Regions from separate parts of the Paenibacillus xylanilyticus genome, predicted to be linked through region 2. Evidence: a T-box and tRNA genes for the amino acid it is inferred to sense, from the RefSeq annotation. Region 2 holds a T-box; the other holds one or more tRNA genes.
The links. A T-box is a leader RNA that pairs with one kind of tRNA and senses whether it is charged. The one in region 2 lies ahead of trpS (tryptophan--tRNA ligase), so its partner is inferred to be a tRNA-Trp.
Positions count from the first base shown of each region.

Region 1: it has a tRNA-Trp gene. The T-box ahead of trpS (tryptophan--tRNA ligase) is inferred to sense a tRNA for this amino acid. The anticodon was not compared.

Region 1 is NZ_CP044310.1:1,779,701-1,791,428, forward strand. Features, by position in the region: gene F4V51_RS08070 (HIT family protein) at 1-242, shown strand, start outside; rRNA gene F4V51_RS08075 (16S ribosomal RNA) at 788-2,339, shown strand; rRNA gene F4V51_RS08080 (23S ribosomal RNA) at 2,610-5,536, shown strand; rRNA gene rrf (5S ribosomal RNA) at 5,720-5,836, shown strand; tRNA gene F4V51_RS08090 (tRNA-Glu) at 5,927-5,998, shown strand; tRNA gene F4V51_RS08095 (tRNA-Val) at 6,123-6,198, shown strand; tRNA gene F4V51_RS08100 (tRNA-Trp) at 6,203-6,276, shown strand; tRNA gene F4V51_RS08105 (tRNA-Lys) at 6,286-6,358, shown strand; gene F4V51_RS28815 (hypothetical protein) at 6,874-7,026, shown strand; gene F4V51_RS08110 (hypothetical protein) at 7,136-7,915, shown strand; gene F4V51_RS08115 (hypothetical protein) at 8,003-8,704, shown strand; gene F4V51_RS08120 (YhfM domain-containing protein) at 8,722-9,138, shown strand; gene F4V51_RS08125 (GNAT family N-acetyltransferase) at 9,171-9,740, shown strand; gene F4V51_RS08130 (Cof-type HAD-IIB family hydrolase) at 9,886-10,662, shown strand; gene F4V51_RS08135 (hypothetical protein) at 10,735-10,878, shown strand; gene F4V51_RS08140 (HAD family hydrolase) at 10,929-11,591, shown strand; gene F4V51_RS08145 (glycosyltransferase family 4 protein) at 11,687-11,728, opposite strand, start outside.
Region 2 is NZ_CP044310.1:5,411,949-5,423,676, reverse strand. Features, by position in the region: gene F4V51_RS24115 (M3 family oligoendopeptidase) at 1-1,589, shown strand, start outside; gene F4V51_RS24110 (O-methyltransferase) at 1,908-2,321, shown strand; gene F4V51_RS24105 (alpha/beta-type small acid-soluble spore protein) at 2,401-2,634, opposite strand; gene F4V51_RS24100 (aldose 1-epimerase) at 2,833-3,810, opposite strand; T-box leader at 4,052-4,298, shown strand; gene trpS (tryptophan--tRNA ligase) at 4,367-5,359, shown strand; gene F4V51_RS24090 (hypothetical protein) at 5,477-5,674, opposite strand; gene F4V51_RS24085 (alpha/beta-type small acid-soluble spore protein) at 5,793-6,011, shown strand; gene F4V51_RS24080 (metal-dependent hydrolase) at 6,120-7,100, opposite strand; gene cyoE (heme o synthase) at 7,358-8,287, shown strand; gene F4V51_RS24070 (SCO family protein) at 8,525-9,136, shown strand; gene F4V51_RS24065 (toprim domain-containing protein) at 9,237-9,584, opposite strand; gene F4V51_RS24060 (MFS transporter) at 9,750-10,931, opposite strand; gene F4V51_RS24055 (ATPase) at 11,149-11,604, shown strand; gene F4V51_RS24050 (transglutaminase domain-containing protein) at 11,623-11,728, shown strand, end outside.

The DNA.
Region 1 (11,728 bases), 2.8 Mb from region 2:
ATACCCGTCCTTACTATGAACATCATATCGTGGTTATTCCGAAGATCCACATTCAATCCTTCATCTCAGAAGAAGAAACGAATGACGACGAGCTGATGCTTGAAATCATGCAGGTCATTAAAAAGATCGCTGCCGGTATGGTGGAGCGTACGGGCGCTTCCAAAATTGTGACGAACCTTGGTAGTTACCAGGATTCGAAGCATCTGCATTGGCATGTCATCAGTGGTGAACGAGTGACTTAGGTCGTAAGAAGATCACTTGTAATTATCTATATGTGTGAGTAACAGGCGAAGTATGGTGTGGTCATGAAACCTTCTACTGCAGTTTGTTGTGTGCCCTAATAAAATAAGTTGGCAGCCGGCTGACTAGTCGGTTGTTTGTTCTAATTAAGCTATCGAGCAATTATTCCAAAGCAAACGTTACAAATATATAATTCAATTCCGCAGATTTAGAAATTCGAGAAGACTCGAAAAAACACTTTACAAACAATCCTCAAACATGATATATTATTTTTCCGGCCGAAAAGGCATGGGAAACTCTCGAAAAAAATATTTCGAGAAAAAACTTTACAAGATATAATGAAATGTGATATATTCTAATTCCGGCCTTGAAACAGTCGGTAACGAAGTTTGATCTTTGAAAACTGAACAACGAGTGAGTAAATGATCTTGCTTGCAAGATCAACAAATGAGATTTTTAATCTCGTCAGATTCAAAATGAGCTAATCGCTCTTTTCAATACTTTAGATGATTTTCATAGCGTCTAACCGCGCTGCTGAAATTCATCTTTATTGGAGAGTTTGATCCTGGCTCAGGACGAACGCTGGCGGCATGCCTAATACATGCAAGTCGAGCGGACTTGAAGAGAAGCTTGCTTCTGTGATGGTTAGCGGCGGACGGGTGAGTAACACGTAGGCAACCTGCCCTCAAGCTTGGGACAACTACCGGAAACGGTAGCTAATACCGAATACTTGCTTTCTTCGCCTGAAGGAAGCTGGAAAGACGGAGCAATCTGTCACTTGAGGATGGGCCTGCGGCGCATTAGCTAGTTGGTGAGGTAACGGCTCACCAAGGCGACGATGCGTAGCCGACCTGAGAGGGTGATCGGCCACACTGGGACTGAGACACGGCCCAGACTCCTACGGGAGGCAGCAGTAGGGAATCTTCCGCAATGGGCGAAAGCCTGACGGAGCAATGCCGCGTGAGTGATGAAGGTTTTCGGATCGTAAAGCTCTGTTGCCAGGGAAGAACGTCCTTGAGAGTAACTGCTCAAGGAGTGACGGTACCTGAGAAGAAAGCCCCGGCTAACTACGTGCCAGCAGCCGCGGTAATACGTAGGGGGCAAGCGTTGTCCGGAATTATTGGGCGTAAAGCGCGCGCAGGCGGTCATTTAAGTCTGGTGTTTAATCCCGGGGCTCAACCCCGGATCGCACTGGAAACTGGATGACTTGAGTGCAGAAGAGGAGAGTGGAATTCCACGTGTAGCGGTGAAATGCGTAGAGATGTGGAGGAACACCAGTGGCGAAGGCGACTCTCTGGGCTGTAACTGACGCTGAGGCGCGAAAGCGTGGGGAGCAAACAGGATTAGATACCCTGGTAGTCCACGCCGTAAACGATGAATGCTAGGTGTTAGGGGTTTCGATACCCTTGGTGCCGAAGTTAACACATTAAGCATTCCGCCTGGGGAGTACGGTCGCAAGACTGAAACTCAAAGGAATTGACGGGGACCCGCACAAGCAGTGGAGTATGTGGTTTAATTCGAAGCAACGCGAAGAACCTTACCAGGTCTTGACATCTGAATGACCGGTGCAGAGATGTACCTTTCCTTCGGGACATTCAAGACAGGTGGTGCATGGTTGTCGTCAGCTCGTGTCGTGAGATGTTGGGTTAAGTCCCGCAACGAGCGCAACCCTTGATCTTAGTTGCCAGCACTTCGGGTGGGCACTCTAAGGTGACTGCCGGTGACAAACCGGAGGAAGGTGGGGATGACGTCAAATCATCATGCCCCTTATGACCTGGGCTACACACGTACTACAATGGCCGGTACAACGGGCTGTGAAGCCGCGAGGTGGAACGAATCCTAAAAAGCCGGTCTCAGTTCGGATTGCAGGCTGCAACTCGCCTGCATGAAGTCGGAATTGCTAGTAATCGCGGATCAGCATGCCGCGGTGAATACGTTCCCGGGTCTTGTACACACCGCCCGTCACACCACGAGAGTTTATAACACCCGAAGTCGGTGGGGTAACCGCAAGGAGCCAGCCGCCGAAGGTGGGATAGATGATTGGGGTGAAGTCGTAACAAGGTAGCCGTATCGGAAGGTGCGGCTGGATCACCTCCTTTCTATGGAGAATCGTTTCCCGTAGCGGAAACATTCAACAAGTCTTCAGGAAGTATGCTTCCGAAGCGAGTTTTACTCCGTAAAGCTTTTAACTCACTCGTTGCTCAGTTTTGAGAGCTCAAACTCTCAAACAGCTTGCTTTTGCATGGAGCTTGTTCTTTGAAAACTAGATATCGAAACGAAAATTGCGAATTAGAACATTCCTTTTAGCTGAACTTGTGTAAACAAGTTTCAAATATTAGTGATAACTGCATTGCTCATCATGAGCATTTGGTTAAGCTACTAAGAGCACACGGAGGATGCCTAGGCGCTAGGAGCCGATGAAGGACGTGGCGAACAACGATACTGCCTCGGGGAGCTGTAAGCAAGCTTTGATCCGGGGATGTCCGAATGGGGAAACCCAGCTGGGGTAATATCCAGTTACACCTAACTGAATACATAGGTTAGTGTGAGGCATACCAGGGGAACTGAAACATCTAAGTACCTTGAGGAAGAGAAAACAATAGTGATTCCGTCAGTAGCGGCGAGCGAACGCGGAACAGCCCAAACCAGAGAGCTTGCTCTCTGGGGTTGTGGGACGTCTCACATGGAGTTACAAAGGAGCCGGTTAAACGAAGAGGTCTGGAAAGGCCCGCCAAAGAAGGTAAAAGCCCTGTAATTGAAAGTCTGCTCTCTCCGAGACGGATCCCGAGTAGTGCGGGGCACGTGAAACCCCGTATGAATCCGGCAGGACCATCTGCCAAGGCTAAATACTTCCTAGCGACCGATAGTGAAGCAGTACCGTGAGGGAAAGGTGAAAAGCACCCCGGAAGGGGAGTGAAATAGAACCTGAAACCGTGTGCTTACAAGAAGTCAGAGCCCATTTTAGGGGTGATGGCGTGCCTTTTGTAGAATGAACCGGCGAGTTACGTTCCCGTGCAAGGTTAAGGTGAAGAGCCGGAGCCGCAGCGAAAGCGAGTCTGAATAGGGCGCTCGTAGTACGTGGACGTAGACCCGAAACCGGGTGATCTACCCCTGTCCAGGGTGAAGGTGCGGTAACACGCACTGGAGGCCCGAACCCACGCACGTTGAAAAGTGCGGGGATGAGGTGGGGGTAGCGGAGAAATTCCAATCGAACTCGGAGATAGCTGGTTCTCCCCGAAATAGCTTTAGGGCTAGCCTCGGAAAACAGAGTCGTGGAGGTAGAGCACTGATTGGGTGCGGGGCCCGCAAGGGTTACCAAGCTCAGTCAAACTCCGAATGCCATAGACTTACTTCCGGGAGTCAGACAGTGAGTGCTAAGATCCATTGTCAAAAGGGAAACAGCCCAGACCATCAGCTAAGGTCCCCAAGTGTGTGTTAAGTGGGAAAGGATGTGGAGTTGCACAGACAACCAGGATGTTGGCTTAGAAGCAGCCACCATTGAAAGAGTGCGTAATAGCTCACTGGTCGAGTGACTCTGCGCCGAAAATGTAACGGGGCTAAACACACCACCGAAGCTATGGCTTGATGCTTGCATCAGGGGTAGGGGAGCGTTGTATAAGGGTTGAAGGTGTACCGTAAGGAGCGCTGGACATTATACAAGTGAGAATGCCGGTATGAGTAACGAAAAGATCAGTGAGAATCTGATCCGCCGAAAGCCTAAGGGTTCCTGAGGAAGGCTCGTCCGCTCAGGGTAAGTCGGGACCTAAGGCGAGGCCGAAAGGCGTAGTCGAAGGACAACAGGTCGAAATTCCTGTACCACCGTAAATCGTTACGAGCGATGGGGGGACGCAGTAGGGTAGTGACGCAGACTGATGGATGTCTGTCCAAGCAGTAAGGCTGATGTGTAGGCAAATCCGCACATCTAAGGCTGAGCTGTGATGGGGAGTGAAAATTACAGTAGCGAAGGTCATGATCTCACACTGCCAAGAAAAGCCTCTAGCCAGATGAAGGTGCCCGTACCGCAAACCGACACAGGTAGGCGAGAAGAGAATTCTAAGGCGCGCGGAAGAACTCTCGTTAAGGAACTCGGCAAAATGACCCCGTAACTTCGGGAGAAGGGGTGCCCCGGTAGTGTGAATAGCACGAGGGGGCCGCAGTGAAAAGGCCCAAGCGACTGTTTAGCAAAAACACAGGTCTGTGCGAAGCCGTAAGGCGAAGTATACGGGCTGACGCCTGCCCGGTGCTGGAAGGTTAAGGGGAGCGGTTAGGGAGTAATCCCGAAGCTGTGAACCGAAGCCCCAGTAAACGGCGGCCGTAACTATAACGGTCCTAAGGTAGCGAAATTCCTTGTCAGGTAAATTCTGACCCGCACGAATGGCGTAACGACTTGGGCGCTGTCTCAACGAGAGATCCGGTGAAATTTTAATACCTGTGAAGATGCAGGTTACCCGCGACAAGACGGAAAGACCCCATGGAGCTTTACTGCAGCTTGATATTGAATTTGGGTACGATCTGTACAGGATAGGTGGGAGCCTTTGAAGCATGAGCGCCAGCTTGTGTGGAGGCACCGTTGGGATACCACCCTGATCGTATCTAGGTTCTAACCTGGTGCCCTTAGCGGGTACGGGGACAGTGTCAGGTGGGCAGTTTGACTGGGGCGGTCGCCTCCTAAAGAGTAACGGAGGCGCCCAAAGGTTCCCTCAGAATGGTTGGAAATCATTCGAAGAGTGCAAAGGCATAAGGGAGCTTGACTGCGAGACCTACAAGTCGAGCAGGGACGAAAGTCGGGCTTAGTGATCCGGTGGTACCGCATGGAAGGGCCATCGCTCAACGGATAAAAGCTACCCTGGGGATAACAGGCTTATCTCCCCCAAGAGTCCACATCGACGGGGAGGTTTGGCACCTCGATGTCGGCTCATCGCATCCTGGGGCTGAAGTAGGTCCCAAGGGTTGGGCTGTTCGCCCATTAAAGCGGTACGCGAGCTGGGTTCAGAACGTCGTGAGACAGTTCGGTCCCTATCTGTCGTGGGCGTAGGAAATTTGAGAGGAGCTGTCCTTAGTACGAGAGGACCGGGATGGACGTACCGCTGGTGTACCAGTTGTTCCGCCAGGAGCACCGCTGGGTAGCTATGTACGGACGGGATAAGCGCTGAAAGCATCTAAGCGTGAAGCCCCCCTCAAGATGAGATTTCCCAGTATGTAAGACCCCTTGAAGACGACGAGGTAGATAGGCTGGGGGTGGAAGTGCAGTAATGCATGGAGCTGACCAGTACTAATCGGTCGAGGGCTTATCCAAATTGCAGGTTCTAGTCGCACATTTCGTTTCGGATCTAGTTTTCAGAGAATAATCTCTGAAATGAAAATCGGTACAACACTCCAATGTGTGTATGATTTTCAGTTCCACAGACGCTGAACCATTCATCCACACCGATGTGTAGGACCGAATGGAACGCGAACGCATTTGTTACACAAATGCTCGTTTGGTGGCGATGGCGGAGGGGTTCCACACGTACCCATCCCGAACACGACCGTTAAGCCCTCTAGCGCCGATGGTACTTGGACCGAAGGGTCCTGGGAGAGTAGGACGCTGCCAAGCGAAACCCCACTGGGGTATTTTTTTTGGCTCATATGATCCAAAAGCCCAGTTGGTATATTTTACAGCTTCTTGTTTGTTGAGAGCTATTAAGGCCCGTTGGTCAAGGGGTTAAGACACCTCCCTTTCACGGAGGTAACAGGGGTTCGAATCCCCTACGGGTCATAACTTTACTTCTTAAAGCAACAAGGGAATGAGAATCCCAAAGGTTCGTCGGAGGATCATCATCGTTAGCAACTGCTGCGCAGTCTCGAGCGAAGTGAGAGTATCCCCTACGGGTCATAGATATGGAGGCTTAGCTCAGCTGGGAGAGCATCTGCCTTACAAGCAGAGGGTCGGGGGTTCGAGCCCCTCAGCCTCCACCATTATAGGGGCATAGTTTAAAGGTAGAACAACGGTCTCCAAAACCGTTGGTGTGGGTTCAATTCCTGCTGCCCCTGCCATTTTATTATGAGCCATTAGCTCAGTTGGTAGAGCACCTGACTTTTAATCAGGGTGTCGAAGGTTCGAGCCCTTCATGGCTCATTTTTTCTATCTCCGTGTCGGGCGATCATTCATCCGGCGTGTAACTTCTAAAATTATCAAAATGGACCATGGTTAGTTTAGCTGAGAGTAAACTACACTAACGATGGAGTCTGCTGAATATAAGAAACCCTTGAGGAAAACTCAAGGGTTTTTTCGTGTATTCTCAAACTCTATGGCATGTAACGATAAAGAAGAGTAAGACGAAGCCAAGTATACGAGACGATATTGAAGTCCCCAAATGTGAAGAGCATCGAGGCTTTGAAAAATATTAATGACTGCATAAATATTTACGGGCTGTCCGAAGAACTGCGATTATTGAACTACTGAAAACGTAATGTTAGTTTGCTATACGTTAGTCGGTTGTACGCGAGCATGTACTGGGGTAGTGTTACTCATTAATCCTCTTGAAAGTGATTTCAGGGAAAATATGCTAGAATAGGAATGATAATTAAAAAATAACGTGCCTGTAGCTTAGACATTTTTGCTTTGATCAGGTGGATTAGGAGGAAAAAGTATTGTTTTCAATAGTGTCATCCTTTGCAATTATATTTAACTTGGCGTTATACGGATTGGGTCTGTATGCTCTTATCCTGTTTATAAAACTCGCTCAACGTGGAATCCAAGCACTGGATATCTATCTAAGCGAGAAACGTGGGGGACGTTTCTAATTCTATCATGAATCAACCAACCACAAGATTATCATTTTTCTCTCAGTGTTTTATTTCTACTAGTTTAGTATGATTAATACATCAATGAAGTAAAGAGAGGGCAAATGACATGGTGGATACTTTCTTAGAACAAATCAACGAGTTGAACGAGCTTCAAAAAGACTTGGTCAGCATACATCCTTTATTTGCAGAGCATTATCCTGTGGTTGTTGCATTTGAAGCCCTATTATATATGTATGATTACTCGGTAGAGAAAGGGCAGTATGAATGGGTGAAAACTGTTCCGGATGATCTAAATATCCCTGACGAGTGTCTGGCAGCCATGCCAGTGCACCATATGAACGCACGAATGTGTGCAATTGTGACAGACTCCGCCTTCCAAAATTTTGAGCAGAAAGTGTTTCTGTTTCACGAGTATGTTCATTGTTATGTCCATGAGAAATATGGGGAGATCGGAAATCGTCTTCCCATTAAACATAGGATGGAGAAGATTAAACGTGTGACATGGGAGCTGGATTACGAATTCCCTTATGAGGATGAGAATGTGATCCAGCGGATCAATTCACTGTTGATTGCCTTAAAGAGCGGGGATGTAGTCGAGGTACAATCAGCAAGAAAAGCGTTATTCAGCTCTTTAACAGAGGAACAAGGAGAGTACTGGAACTGGCTGGAGTGGAACGAAGGCTATGCGCGATATATCGAGAATCGGATACGAGAAAAATTCGGGCTGGAATTGAATCATTGGGGGGACGCAGCCCCTTATAACCGTCTGGTTTTCTATGAGTGCGGATCGGAGTACATCAGTCTGTTGGTTCGTGAACAGCCGGCTCTTCATACAGATTTGGAACAGTTGTTTAATACAATTCTGTTAGAACGAGTTCAGGGATGAATTTGCTTTTCCTCGGCTAAATGCTGTTAAGTAATGTTTCTTATCGGTTCTATGAGCAGCAGACTCTTGTGTAAAGGAGAATATTCCATGCCATTGCCTATGGTTCACTTACATGTCGCTGTGCTATTTGCTGATGCCACTCCAGAACGTGTTGAACAAGGTTCATTCTATCTTGGGAATATCGCACCGGATTCCATTCACATGCGTGAGGGTACAACGAGGGAGGACAAGGAATACACTCACTTCAACCCTAAGGATGACGAGAAATATATCGCACGTTTACAAGAGCTATACTCCGTCTATATTCAACAACGTTCAGATGAAGGCTGGAAGTGGTTTGTACGCGGTTATTTCATGCATTGCATGACGGATTATTACTGGTTCCGGAGTGTGTATCCTAAATTTGTGGAACGAGTCACCAGCACGGATGAAACCAACGATGTGAAGCGAACCAAGGATGAACTTGGCCGTTTGTACTACCAGGAGACGGATCAGATTGATTTTAACCTCTATCACTATGCTAGTTGGAGTCGGGATGCATGGGATATGCTTAAAAATACTCTGAGTTATGATGTCGAGGGTCGTTTAACCGCAGAAGAGATTCTGCGCTGGAGGGATCGTACAATTTCATTTTTTAACGAGCAGGCCAATGAGCCCGGAATCGTGCCCACATACTTGACTGATGATTTGGTACAGGCGTTTGTGACCGATACGGTGCAGCGGTTGAGCTTGTTATTCCAATCTTGGGACCCTGAGCTGCAGCATCTGAATGTGGATATGGGAAGATAACGAGGGGGTGTTTGCGGATGAAAAAAGGAGCACTGCTCTTATGTTTGTTCGCTGTTATCCTTGCGAGCTGCACACATACCGATACTTCTGGTTCAGATGAAAATCTTCCCTCGCTCATCACTTTAACCTGTAACCCCGATTACACATTTGAAGCTTGCCAAGATATTCAGTTCGATGAGCATAGCGAAGTTCGGGTGATCATGAATGCGATAGAAAACGCGGAACTTTTACCCGGAAATCTGAATTATGCCGCGGAATACAAGATGAGTATAATAAATACGGATCATTCCGTGACCAAATATGATTTTTCAATAGGTACTGATCCTGAAATGAAGGCCCTGTTGGTAGACGGGATAGACACCACCACAGGATATAGCATATCGCTAGAGTATGCAAATCAACTAAGAGCATTAATTGAGAAGCATTCTGATTAATCAGACATCATGAAATGGAGAGACCGTTATATATGGATCAACTAACTATCACTCAACCCTTAAATTCAACAGATGTGGAAGGTGCCTACCTGGTGTTTGAACGTTCCATTACGCAGGCGTTTAATCAAGAGGGACTGGGTTCACTTCAAGATGATATTAAGGATGAAATTGAACATAAAAAGTCGCTGCTTCAATCAACATTACATCCGGACAAGTCTAGTGAGTCTATTGATGCCGGATCTTTTTTTCTGCTGGCTAAACGCGGAAATAACGTCGTTGGGACGATTTCATATGCGCCCTGCGGTGAGGAGATCCGAATTCTCAGTGAGAATCGACTGAATCATATCGGAGAATTGGGTAGCTTATACATACTGCCGGAAGTTCAAGGTCAGGGACTGGGCTCGATGCTCATTCGGGCGCTCGCAACTGAACTTCAGAAGCGAGGGGTTAAGCAATTTTGCCTGGATAGCGGTTACCGGACCGCGCAGAAGAAGTGGAAGCGAAAGTTTGGAGAGCCCTACACCGTGGCACACAACTACTGGGGCGAGGGAACGGACCATATGGTGTGGTTATGCAGTGTAGAGGATTTTGCAGCAAATTAGAAGCCCCAAAGAGATGACAGCCTGGATTGCACAGGGGTCATCTCTTTTAAGAAGTGAGACATTCAAAATAAGAGGAGTCTTTCTGTTGAGGTTTGTCTTCCATAGTGTATTCAATTCAATTTATGCAGATTAGGGGGAAGAACGTTTGATTCGAATTGTGTTCTTCGATGTAGACGGTACATTGTTGAGCGAAACAGACCGTGGTTTATCATCATCTACGTCGGATTCCATTCGCGAATTGATACATAAAGGCATACGGGTGGTGCTTGTCACAGGCAGGCCCTACAGTTTGTGTGAGGAGTTCATTGATTTGGGGATTGATACCATTATTTCAGCCAATGGGGCATTGATCAAAATCGGGGATGAGATTATACATAAGTCCGTGCTCTCTGGAGAGATGGTCCGGGAATTAAGTGAATTTGCCGAATTGAACAATCACAGCATTTCCTATTTTACAGAGTCGTTTGCAATGAATGGTGTATGTGCCAAGGATGTCCGCGTCATAGGAGCCTTGCAGGAAACCCTTGGCGTAACGCATTCTCCGCAGAAAATGGATTCTTTGGAGCAGGAAGTGGTTTGCATGTGCTTATATGCGGATGAGACAGAGGCAGAGAAATTTCAGGACAGATTTTCTTCATTGCGCTTTGTGAGATTTCATCCGTATGTGTTCAATGTGCTGGAAGAAAACGAAGTATCCAAATCTGCAGCTGCTGCGAGAGTCCTTGACTATCTCCATCTGACCAGAAAGGAAGCCATGGCCTTCGGTGATGGAGAGAATGATATTGATCTGCTAGAGTTTGTTGGCCTCGGGGTCGCAATGGGAAATGGGGGAGAACGTCTTAAACAAAGCGCAGATTACGTTACTCTAAAGGCGAGTGAGGACGGAGTCACCCATGCATTGAAGAAGTTTAAGCTGATATGAGCAACAAGGATTTAATGTAAAATATATCCTTAATATGGATTTTAATATAAAATGGTAGATAAAGAGGTGAGGGTGATCGAAGAATTGATTCTTTTGGTGTGTATCTTGGTCATGACAGTCACGTTACTTAGCATCGAAGTGAAAACCAAAAAAATAATGCAGGAGCAAGCCCGAATAAATCAGAAGCTGGAGCAATTTTTGGAGAAAGACTCCTAGCGAGGGACGATTTACGAAATTTAAGGCAAAGCTAAGGGGGGTGAAGTACAATGGACCAGATTAAAGCCATTATTTTTGACTTGGACAATACCATTTTGAACAGAACGCGAACTTTCGAGGGATTTACCCAAAGCCTGTTAAAGACATACTTCAGCCATCTGGAAACTACCGATAATATCAGTCAACGAATTATTGAACTTGATCAAGATGGTTATAAGGATAAACCGCTTCTATTCCATGAATTGCTGCAGGAGCTGCCTTGGTTCGTGTATCCGCCACATGATGAGCTTATGGAGTTCTATGGCAAGGAGTACGTAAGAAGCGCGGTGCTGATGGAAGAGGCGCGGGAAGTGGTGCAGCAGCTCCGAAGCAAATATCAAACCGGATTAATCACCAATGGCAAAACAGATATACAGTATGGCAAAATCGATCAGCTTGGAATTCGAGATGATTTTGACCTGATTATTGTTTCGGAAGAAGCTGGGGTGAAAAAGCCCGATCCGCAGATATTTCGACTAGCACTCGATCATTTCGGTCTGTCTCCCGAGCAGTGCATTTACATAGGAGATCATCCGACGAACGATGTTGAGGGAGCTGCCAATGTAGGCATGAACACCATCTGGATGAAAGTCAACCAGCCTTGGCAGGATAGCATCACGGCCCGTCCTCTGCATTCTATCACGCATCTGCGTGAATTGCTGCCCTTGCTATAAGAAAGGAATAGTTGAAAGAGTGAGGATGCTGGCTGCATCCCCACTTTTTCTAGCATTACCGACTTCAAATTCAAGCATTGTCTATCTAACAAGGTTCAGGCTGTTATGATTCGAGACTTCGAGCGTGTGCTGCGGTT
Region 2 (11,728 bases):
TTTCGGAAGGCTCTGCATTTGTATCTTGCCTTTCATCGCAAAATCAGCAGGATAAAAAGGCTACGCAGCTGCAAGGCTCTGTTAGTACGCTCGGGGCCATGCTGAACAGCAGCAAGTCCCGTTTTGACAACCTCCTTAGTCAGACAGCAGATGACGTATGGGAGAAGTGGATTGCTCGCGAAGATATCAAGCCTCTGGCATTTGTACTGAATGAGAGCCGGACACAGGCTCGTGAGAAGCTGTCTCCTGAACTTGAAGGATTTGCGCTGGATCTGGGCGTGGATGGTTATCATGGTTGGGGCAAGTTCTATAATACGATCGTAAGTAAAGTGAACATTCCGTTTGAACAAAACGGTGAAACGATCATGCTCTCCGCCGGACAGGCTGCCAACAAGCTGAGTGATAGTAATCGCAATGTGCGTGAAACGGTATTTGCGAGCTGGGAGAAGGCTTGGACGGATGTGGAGGACTTCTGTGCCGATACATTAAACCATCTAGCCGGATTCCGTCTGAAGTTATATGAGAACCGCGGCTGGGACGATATTCTCAAAGAACCATTAGCCATCAACCGGATGTCTCGCCAAACGCTCGATACGATGTGGGACGTTATCAACGGAGCCAAACCGGCACTCGTGAAGTATCTGGAACGTAAGGCGCAGCTGCTGGGTGTGGATAAACTCAGCTGGAGCGATATTGATGCACCTGTAGGCAAGTCGGGTGGCAAAGTGACTTATGATGAGGCGGCAATCAATATCGCTGAACAATTCGCCAAATTCAGCCCTAAGCTCTCGAAATTTGCTGAGATGGCATTTGAGAATCGCTGGATTGAAGCGGAAGATCGCCCAGGCAAACGTCCAGGCGGATTCTGTACTTCTTTGCCGCTAAGCAAGGCTACCCGCATATTCATGACGTTCTCCGGAACGCCTTCCAACGTTTCTACACTTGCGCATGAACTAGGTCATGGCTACCATCAGCATATTATGGAAGAGCTGCCTGCACTGAATCAACGTTATGCCATGAATGTGGCAGAGACTGCATCCACTTTTGCCGAACTAATTGTTGCTGATGCACTTGTACAGTCTGCAACGGATGAACAGGAGAAGCTTGCTCTGCTGGAAGATAAGATTCAGCGCAGCGTTGCCTTCTTCATGAATATTCATGCCCGTTTCCTGTTTGAGAATCGCTTCTATGAACAGCGCAAAAAAGGCTTGGTTAACGCAGATGAGTTATCCAAGTTGATGGTGGAGGCTCAGCAGGAAGCCTTCTGTGGTGTTCTTGCATCGAATCATCCTCACTTCTGGGCATCGAAGCTGCATTTCTATCTGACAGGTGTACCGTTCTACAATTTCCCTTACACCTTTGGCTATATGTTCAGTGCGGGCATCTACGCCAGAGCACAGCAGGAAGGTACGGCCTTTGCAGACAAATATGATGATTTGCTGCGGGATACCGGGCGAATGACGGTGGAAGAACTTGCACAGAAACATCTGGGTACAGATCTGACACAGCCTGACTTCTGGCAAAATGCTGCGAATCTGGTGATTGCCGATATTGAGCAATTTCTTGAAATGACGGCAACCGCGAAGTGACAAATACAGGGAGTAGTACCCAGGCATTTTGAATGAAATGCTTCGTATACTCGTTTGTGAGAAAGAGAGCTGCACCACATGTTAACCAGCATGTAGTGCAGCTCTCTTTGCTTATTCTAGTCGTAGACCTGGTTTATATAATTTGTCGGATTATCAAGAATTTACTCGTTTTAAAGCATTGGATTGGCAATTAATTGTGCAAATTATAGTAATAAATACCCAAGTTTGTTTCATTTTGTTGAATGAGTATATTTGTTGTCATATAATGAGTCGTAAGTCCTTGTTTTAAAGGATGAAGTGCATAAAGGAGGAGCAATAATGGTAAATATTGACCAGCTTTCATTAGCAAGACAGTTGGATTTGGTGTTTAAAGAACTTGATAAGGAACTGTCAGGGTTAGACTCAGGTGTAGTTTTTGTGCAAATACGCAATAATGTAATTGGAAAGTTCGGTATTCGACATAATCCGATTTCTGGACGGAATGGACAAATGGAAACAGAGGATCAGGGGTTAACTGGAAGTCAGCGCTCCTCATTCCGCGCTATGGCACTTGAGACTTTAAAGTTTAAGCAGAACTGGACACATGGAGAAATTTCGTATGACTTCACCGTAAGACAAGGCGTGATTTTGGTGGACGCCACGATGGAATCCAATTACAACATGGCTAACCTTATGATTCGCTACCCTAGAACAAATACATACAAGGATTCAGGAATGGAGTCGACATCTTAATTGTGCAGACATGCACAAAAGCGGCGCTTCCGGAGAAGGCCGCTTTTTGGCTTTAAATCATCCAAGCATTAGTCCGAACTTAAGAACGACCAGACAATTGTTGCTCAGCGATTTGTACCAGACGTTTAGTAATGTATCCACCCAGAGAACCTGTCTCACGGGAAGTGTAGTTACCGTAGTAACCGTCTTGTGGAATTGTTACACCCAGCTCTTGCGCAGCTTCCACTTTTAATTGTTGCAACGCTGCGTTTGCTTGAGGAACAACCAGATTGTTGGAACGGCTTCCGCTACCTCTGTTTTGACCTCCGTACATGTGTGTCACCTCCTTATGGCTTGGTGATGTTAGTATGGTTAGAGAATGAGGAAATATACGTGATATGGCGTAAGGGAATAATTGGGATTTAATTGCAAAGAAACACATGAAAAAAGCCGATCCAGACAGGATCGGCCTCTTTGTTCATAAGGTAAATATTATAGGTGTGTTGTACTCCCCATACGAGATTGAAAGGAACTACTCCTTAGTAGGAGCAATAACTTCAATCCGGGTGAGAAGTTCAACGGGTTGTTCAGGTTCAAGACGAATTAACCCGGTTTGTTCATCCGTCAGAGGCAGGTTCGGGGCATCGGAGAGCCAGGTGTAGGGCTCAATGCACAGAAACTGATCGGATTCACCCTTGGTAAAGAGCACCCAGTGTTTAAAATACTGTTCATCTGCTGAGTAGTTCAGCATATATCCATCCTGACGACGGAGCTGGGCAGTCGCTGCCTGACCTTCCGTAGCTTTGAGAATTGTATCCCAGTTGCGTCCCTGCATACTTACACCTTGATTTAAGGCGTTCCAATCTCCAAGAGGCTCAAGCTCACCCGTAGGCAGCTGTTCCTCGTTCTGAGCATATACGCCAGAGACAGGTAGTTGAAGTGTCCAATCGGCAGGCTTGCCGTCTAGCAGGAACCATGTATGATATCCCATTCCAAACGGAGCGGGAGTCGAACCCAGGTTGGTCACACGAAGACGCTGGCTCAGTACGGAGTTTTGCAACCTAAACGTCATTTCGAGCTTCAGAGGCACCGGAAATTGTTCCATCCAATGCTCTTCATTTGCAGTCAGCAATTCGGTTGTAATGGCACAGCCTTCTTCATCTTCTTCAATGTCGCTGACACACCAGGATTGGGTACGATGGAGACCGTGAATATGGTTGTCATTTGCCGTATTCTGATCGAACTGGTACTGAACCCCTTCGTATTCGAAGCGCCCACGATGTATGCGTCCTGGCGGAACCAATAGAGGTACACCGAAGTGATAAGGTTTCTGCAAATAAAATGCTAAATCATCTTCTTCTGGACTGCGGACGACATCACGATCCTGCACCAGATCACGAATCGAGATGATATTGTTTCCTAGACGCGGCAGCAGGGTGATCTCCAATTCACGGCTATGTAGGATATACGTGTCGTAACCATTCCATTGGCCTTTGGTCACTTGTTTCATATCGATGCTCCTTTTCCCACTTGAAATCTGTCTGCAAGCGGCTTAGAATGCTCCGCTGCAGGCGTGTCATTGAGTACATGCCAGCAATCCCATACAGCCTTCCGTGGGAGGGCTAAAACAGGATAAGCAATTCCATCATAACAGATTTCGGCTTGGCGGGTAAAAAAAGCTGATTCCATTTTTGACAATCTGCGTGAAGCGGATTAAGATGGAATGCAGAAGGAAATAACATATGAATTGAATCAAAGCGATGACAGGGACAAGTAAGTCAGGAGAAAACTCTTCAGAAAGCCGGTGGGTGATGCGAACCGGTGTGAACTCTTTACCGAATGGACCCTTGAGTGCCGATTGGAACAGGTGCGTTGCAGAAATGCAAACCGTACCTCAGTAGAATTGGACGTCTATTCCACGTTACGGGAAAATGAAGGTGTTTTTCGCATGATTGAAAAACACGAATAAGGGTGGCACCACGGTCTCACGTCCCTTGCGGATGTGAGGCTTTTTTGCGTCCGCGGAGAAGAAACAGGCGAACAAAACATGAGGAGGCGCAAAACTTATGAAAACTGTATTATCTGGAATCCAGCCGAGCGGTAAACTTACGCTGGGCAACTATATTGGTGCAATTAAGAACTTTGTCAAGCTGCAGCATGATTACCAATGCCACTTTATGGTGGTAGATCTCCACGCAGTAACCGTGGCTCAAGAGCCAGCTGCACTGCGTGAACAGTCCGAAGCTGTGGCTGCACTGTTTCTAGCAGCGGGGATCGATCCAACCAAATCAAATGTGTTCCTGCAATCCCATGTTCCTCAGCACGCTGAGCTTGGATGGTTGATGACGACACTGACATCGATGGGTGAACTGGAGCGGATGACCCAGTTCAAGGATAAATCTTCAGGCAAGGACTCGGTTGGGGCAGGCTTGTTCGTATATCCTTCATTGATGGCAGCCGACATTTTGCTGTACAATGCGGATCTCGTTCCTGTAGGAGAGGATCAAAAACAGCATTTGGAACTCACCCGCGATCTGGCAGGCCGTTTCAATCATCGTTATGGTGAATACTTTACCATTCCGGATCCATATATTCCGCAGGTGGGCGCACGTGTGATGTCTTTGGACGATGCTTCCTCAAAAATGAGTAAAAGTAATCCAAATGCGGGCAGCTACATTGCTCTCTTGGACCCACCGGATGTAATCCGCAAAAAAATTAGCCGTGCCACGACGGACTCCGGGCGTGAAGTGGTTTACGATCCGGCCAACAAGCCAGAGGTCAGCAATCTCATGAGCATCTATGCAGAGTGTGCAGGCATTACGCTGAATGAAGTAGCAGAGCGTTACGAGGGTAAAATGTATGGTCCGTTCAAAAAAGAGTTGGCCGAAGTGGTTGTCTCTGTTATTGAACCGTTACAGGAACGATATCGCGAAATTCGTGAATCTGGCGAATTGGCCGAGATTTTGGAGACTTCAGCACGTCGTGCTGAAACCGTCGCTGCCAAAACGCTTCATGATGTGAAAGAACGCATGGGCTTTGTTCCTAGACGTACCGTGTAGGCTATCACGAACATCGTTCAACAATGTTAAAACTTCACGATATAAAGTGATGAAAAAAGAGAGGAGCCAACTGCTCCTCTCTTTTTTTGTTCAAATAGAAATCTGGAACCTTCTAGGTCAGGATGTCGATTCGGTTGTAGAACGCAATTCCTGGCGCTCTTTCTTGGCACGAATGACGAAACCCCAGCCGATATTGGCAATGGATAGGATGAACAGCAGCGAGGCTAACCAGCCGTTATAAGAAATCGATATGGCTGAAACCGTTAACAAAACAATCGACGAAAATGCGAACCATAAGGACAAACCTTTACTCATTGGGAAAAACCTCCATCACAAATTTAATGAATCTCCGTATAACTTGAAGCGTGCGAGCCATAATAATCTTGCAAGCTTGCAATACATTACAGACACAGATTGAAAGGAGATTTTAAATATGGCTCAAGGATCTCGTTCTAACAACTTGGTGGTACCTCAAGCAACTGCAGCACTGCAACAATTGAAAATGGAAGCTGCACAGGAACTGGGTGTAACAATCCCGCAAGACGGTTACTACGGTAACTACACTTCCCGTGAGACAGGATCTCTTGGTGGTTACATCACCAAACGTCTGGTACAAATCGCTGAGCAACAATTGTCTGGGTCTGGCAAATAACTTATCATAAAAAGCAAGCAACAAAACAAAAGCCCGGAGCGGAAACGCTCCGGGCTTTTCATCGCGCAACAGTTCCTTACTTGATTGTGCCTTTCCCGGTCCTTCTCGTCAAGACCGGGCGGATAAAAGTTTTTTATCCATTTTCTCATCGCTTAACCAGCCGACATACGTATCAATCGTTTCAAAATTACGGTCCATCACGACCACGGCGACAAACGGATACTGCTTGCGGTGTCGATACCGCACATCCGCCCAGCGGACCTTGTATCCTGCAGGCAGCTCCTCTACCTCGGCAACCGCATAGGAGGTGAAGTAGAGAAAAGCATTTACCTCTGGTGATTTCCGTGAGGCGGCGACAGCCGCATGAGTGGAAGACGAGGCATGCAGATGCCAGGTCAGCTCTGCTCCATCCATTTTTCCGATTTCGTAACTGTTATCCGCAAAATGCTTCACCACATGCCAGCGGTTCCAGGATATCGTTGGAATGACGATATAGCGAAGCGCCGGTTTGTTGTTATCCAGCCCTTTCACTTTGGCTACAGCTTGGGCATGGGCAATGATTCGCCATACATAATAGAGGGCTATAACGATATACAGTGTGACAAACAACGGGGCAGGGGCGATCAGATCAAAGGCCCACAGCAGGATTGCCACCACGTGCGAAGCGAACAGAAACGGATCGAAAATATGAATGATATTCCAGGCAATCCATCGTTCCGAGAATGGCCTTACTGCCTGGGTTCCATAGGTGTTGAACAGATCGGTAAAAACGTGAACGCCCACGGCGACAGCTGTCCAGGCAGCGACGTGTCCAATGGGAACATCCGGGAAAATCAGTGCAATGACGCCCGTGATGAGCAGAACCCATAATAGAAGAAAGGGCGGCGAGTGGGACATACCCCGATGATTTCGAATGTACAATGAGTTGCTTTTGAGACGCAGCGCCGTATCAATGTCAGGGGCCTGGGAGCCAGCAATGGTACCCACCATCACCGCAGCCGCGAGCATGGGACTGGAAGCCACGACAGGATCGACATAAGCCAGACCTGCCAAACCAATACCCATGACAAAATGTGTAGAAGTATCCATAAACGTCTCCTTTGTGGTGTAGCTCAATTTCATCATATTAATGATTCTATATCTAGGTGATACCCATATATAGTGTATATTATCCGCCTGTCTTGACGCAAAACAGCCAAAACCCGAAAAAGTTGTCATAAGAAGTTCATTTCACCCAACATTTGTACGAGCATTGTCATACTCTTGGCCATTTACCTATGATAAACTTTATATCGGAGACAAAGAGAAAAACCTCCAAACCGAGAATTAAGGGGGATTAACCAAGCGTGGACAATCAGTTGGGATACCAGGCTTCTTCCGATTCTGCAACATTGACCTCGCCTCCGACCAAGTCGGGATCGTGGAAAGACTTTATTCATATCACCAAACCGGGAATACTTCGAACCAATCTTATTGCCGTTTTTGGAGGGTTTTGGCTGGCATCCCAGTGGGATATCAACTTGGTAAAGATGCTGCTGACCTTACTTGGGACTGCGCTAGTTATGGCTTCTTCCTGCGTATTTAACAATTATTTTGATCGTGAACTTGATTTGAAAATGGAACGTACCCGCAACCGCTCCTTACCGACAGGAAGGTTAACACCGAAGGTGGTTTTGTCGTATGCGATTATTTTAGGCGTGCTAGGCTTAACTGTTCTTTTTTCTTTTTCGGGTATACTTGCCGGATTATGCGGCATTTTTGGCATGTTTGTCTATGTTGTTATTTACACGCTTTGGTTAAAACGATCCTCAACATGGAGCACATCCATCGGTGGTTTGTCAGGTGCCATGCCGCCAGTTATCGGCTATGTCGCTGTAACGGGACGTTTGGACCTGGGTGCATGGCTGCTTCTTGCCATGTTGTTCCTGTGGCAGCCTCCGCATTTCTGGGCGCTCGCCATCCGTCGGGTAGAGGATTATCGGGCCGGTGGATTTCCGCTGCTGCCCGTAGTGAAGGGCATTGAACGGACCAAGATTCAAATGATTCCTTATCTGGTGCTGCAGATTTTTGTTCCCATTCTAATGTATGCATACGGGTATGCCGGTATTTTTTATCTGACGGTGTCACTGGTGCTGTCGGTACTGTGGCTATATTATGCCCTCAAAGGATTTCGTGCACAGGATACGGACGTCTGGGCCAAAAAGGTATTTATTTATTCCATTAATTATCTGTCTCTAAGCTTCGTACTGATGATTCTGGATACGGTTCATAAATAATGGAATGCAGTACTGTGAAGGTGCAAAATAAATGCTTGGGCATCTGCATCAAGAACGGTTACAATAAGAAAGGGTCCCATCCAGAGTGGGGTTCTTCGTATACATATGCAATTTTTAGCAAAAGAAGTTACTTATTTCTTCATAACGTGACATCCCGGGCAAGAAACGATAGCCGTGTAATTCAAAGTAAGATATGTATGCGTATTCATATCGAGAGTACAAGAAAGGACGAGGATGATGCTGAAAAAGTACAAATGGACCTGGATGCTGCTGGGTCTCGCACTGATTATGGCAGTATACCTTATGTGGGGCACCGTCTTTGCCAGCAAGGAGAAATTACCCGAGATTCGGGAGATCCAATCCTTCTCCATGGAAAATGTGGATGGGACAACCGTTTCGCTCGATGATACCAAAGGCAAGGTGCGGCTGTTCTATTTTTATTTCACCAGTTGTCCTGATGTATGCCCAATTACGACGTTTACGTTGTCCCAGGTGCAGGATTTGTTGAAGGAAGATGGCACATTCGGCAAGGATGCTTCCTTTGTTTCGATTTCATTTGATCCGGAAGTCGATACCAAGGAGAAAATTAAGGAATTCGCGGACCGTTTCCACGCGGATTATGACGGGTGGTATTTCCTACGAGGGGATATGGACAAAACAAAGCAACTCGCCAAGGATTCATTTCAGATTCTGATTGAAGGCGAGAGCAAGGATGATTTTGCTCATATGAACATGATCGGTCTCGTCGATCAGAACAATCAGCTGCGCAAGGTGTATAACGCATTTAATACAGAAGATGTTGAGCCTGCAGTCATCGCAGAGGATATCCGCAATCTGATCAATGAATAATCTGTTCTAATTATATTAGAATCATATTAGTATCCATAAAAAAAGGCTGCTAGCCGGTTGGTAAATAACCGCTAAGCAGCCTTTTGCAATTGTTTTACGTTTAGAATGACGGGTACTCGGGGTATTGAATATACTCTTCCAATCCGGCCTTCTCCAACTGGGCAATGATGTATTCATCAGGGGTTCCTTCCACACCCGCATAACCACGTCTGGTATACATCTGCACTGCATCTGGGAAGGCGTCCCGCAGCACACCTCTGATTTTTTTGCCTGAACTGTCATTATCCATAAACAGATATACTTCATCGTAACCAACCTGTTTGCGCAGGGACTCCAGCTTGAGCGAATTCAGAGTGCCGAATGTACATAAAATGTTGATTTCCGGTCCAACGAGACGTTTCAGCTTGCTGCGATCATTCTTACCTTCCACAATGACATGAATAGGCATGATATTCACCTCTTGTTCGAGAGCTAGTGTCGACATTCCCCGGGAAATGTTGCAGCGAAAATCGACTGGATTATATATAGTTTAGCTGTAAATGGGGGAATGATGCAAAGCAAAGGTAAATACAAGCCATTTTAATAAAAAATGGACTTACATCATGGATCACGTCTATCCCAGTACGCTATTTGGATCTGTTGAAGACAGGGATGCCTCACGTCTGCTGGTGAAGTAAGGAAGGAGCAGAATGCCGACCATTAATAGAATAAACGCGATAAAATACGGCGAGACACCTACACGCAGCTGACCTGCGGCGATGGGACCAATGAAGGACCCGATGGAGGTAGCAATGGATTGTAGTGAAAAAATACGTCCCAGCTTGCTTCCGCCGCTTAAACGGATAAACAGGGTCGCCATGGCTGGAAAAGTAATCCCTTTGGACATGCCCAGTACAAAGAGTGCAGCAGCCAGAGGGATGTCCGGGAAGGCAGCCAGCGTGAAGAAACAGAGAGACATTAGCAGGACCCCAGCAGTTAAACGCAGCTTGGGCGAATAGCGATTAAGAAAAAGCATGCTGAGCGTAAGCAGTGCCCCGATACTAATGACCGAAAACAATAGCCCCGTAGACATCATGGACGAGTGTCCTCCGCCCCGGAGAGGTAATTCAAAAAACAGGATCCCCTGTGCACACGCAATGACCAGCGGCAATGCAAAATAACGCCAGGAGACAGGTATGAAGGTATTCGTACTTCCTCCGAGGTTAGCAGGCTTGGGAGGTACGGTTTCTTTCTCTCGCTGAACATCGACAAGCCCCTTCGGCATGGACAACCAGGCAATCATGCCTGACAGAATGAGCAGGTATCCAAGACTCGCAAATGTAGCAGAGAACCCCAAAGCACCAACAATCAGTGCTCCGGCAGCCGGAGATACAACAGACGCCAGCGTGTGTACGACACCATGTCCGGACATATACTTGCCCTGAGTGACCGGGTTGGTCGACAGCTGTGCAAGCAGGGCAAGACAGGCCGGAGACAGAAAAGCGAGCACAAAGCCGCTGATGGAACGAAGTGCAAGCAGCTGCCATGGCGTGTGAATGTGGGCTTGCAGCAGCAGAATAATGCCTGCCCCCAGTAAACTGAACACGATATAACGCCGACTGCCATGTTTATCGATTTGTGTGCCGGCAATTAAATTGCCGGGAAGATGAGTCAAGGAGTAGATACCCATCATCCACCCGATGAAGGTGGGTGCAGCCCCGAGCGAGATGGCAAAGGGGGTCAGGATGGGATATTGGGCGTGCAGGTCAAAAACAGCAAGAAACAAAAATAGATAGAGCCAGATGGCCGTTTTCACAAAAGCCCCTCCTTGTTAAACGATGCATGTTCATGCCAGGTCGTCAAAATGCGTTCCCGATTTTTCATGCAAAACCTCATGGTACTACTTGTACGTTCAACTGGACGAACTTAGACCTTTATTTTTACGAGAGAGTGCTTAGCTGACAGCGGGTTCGGAAATCATGTATAATATTCGGGAAGTGTGATTTCTTAACTCTAATACGGAAGGTGTAATCATGAACATAGAAGTGATCAAAGAGTTTGTGATGCAGAACTGGCTGGTGATCGTCGTTGCACTGATCATTTTGTTCTTTGTTCTGAATGTGGTCAAAACCGTATTGAAATGGGCGATTGCCATCATCATTATTGCGGCTCTGTTGATATACAGCGGCATCTCCATCGATCAGATTAAACAGACGGTTTCGGATGTGCAGTCCAGTACGATGGACACATTGAAAAAGGAAGCCACCAATATGATGGTGAAAGAAGCTTCCAAGGCCACCTACGCCAAAGGACAGGATGGGCAATTTACCATTACGAGTCCCAATGTGGAAATTAAGGGGACAGCTGGATCGAACAAGGTCAATGTGACCTTGCGCGGAATTTCACTTGGCGAATGGAATCTCGACAATGAAACGATACGGACGTTTGTCGAACAGGCCAGAGGAAATGGAACTGTACCAGCTTCTTAGCAAAGGGGGAGTGAATACGTGTTGCAGAATTGGCTGGACAGCCTGAAGGAATTCAATGGCATCACGATCATGCTGTTATTGATTGTGGCAGCTTCATTGCTTCAGGGATGGTCCAGAGGCGCTT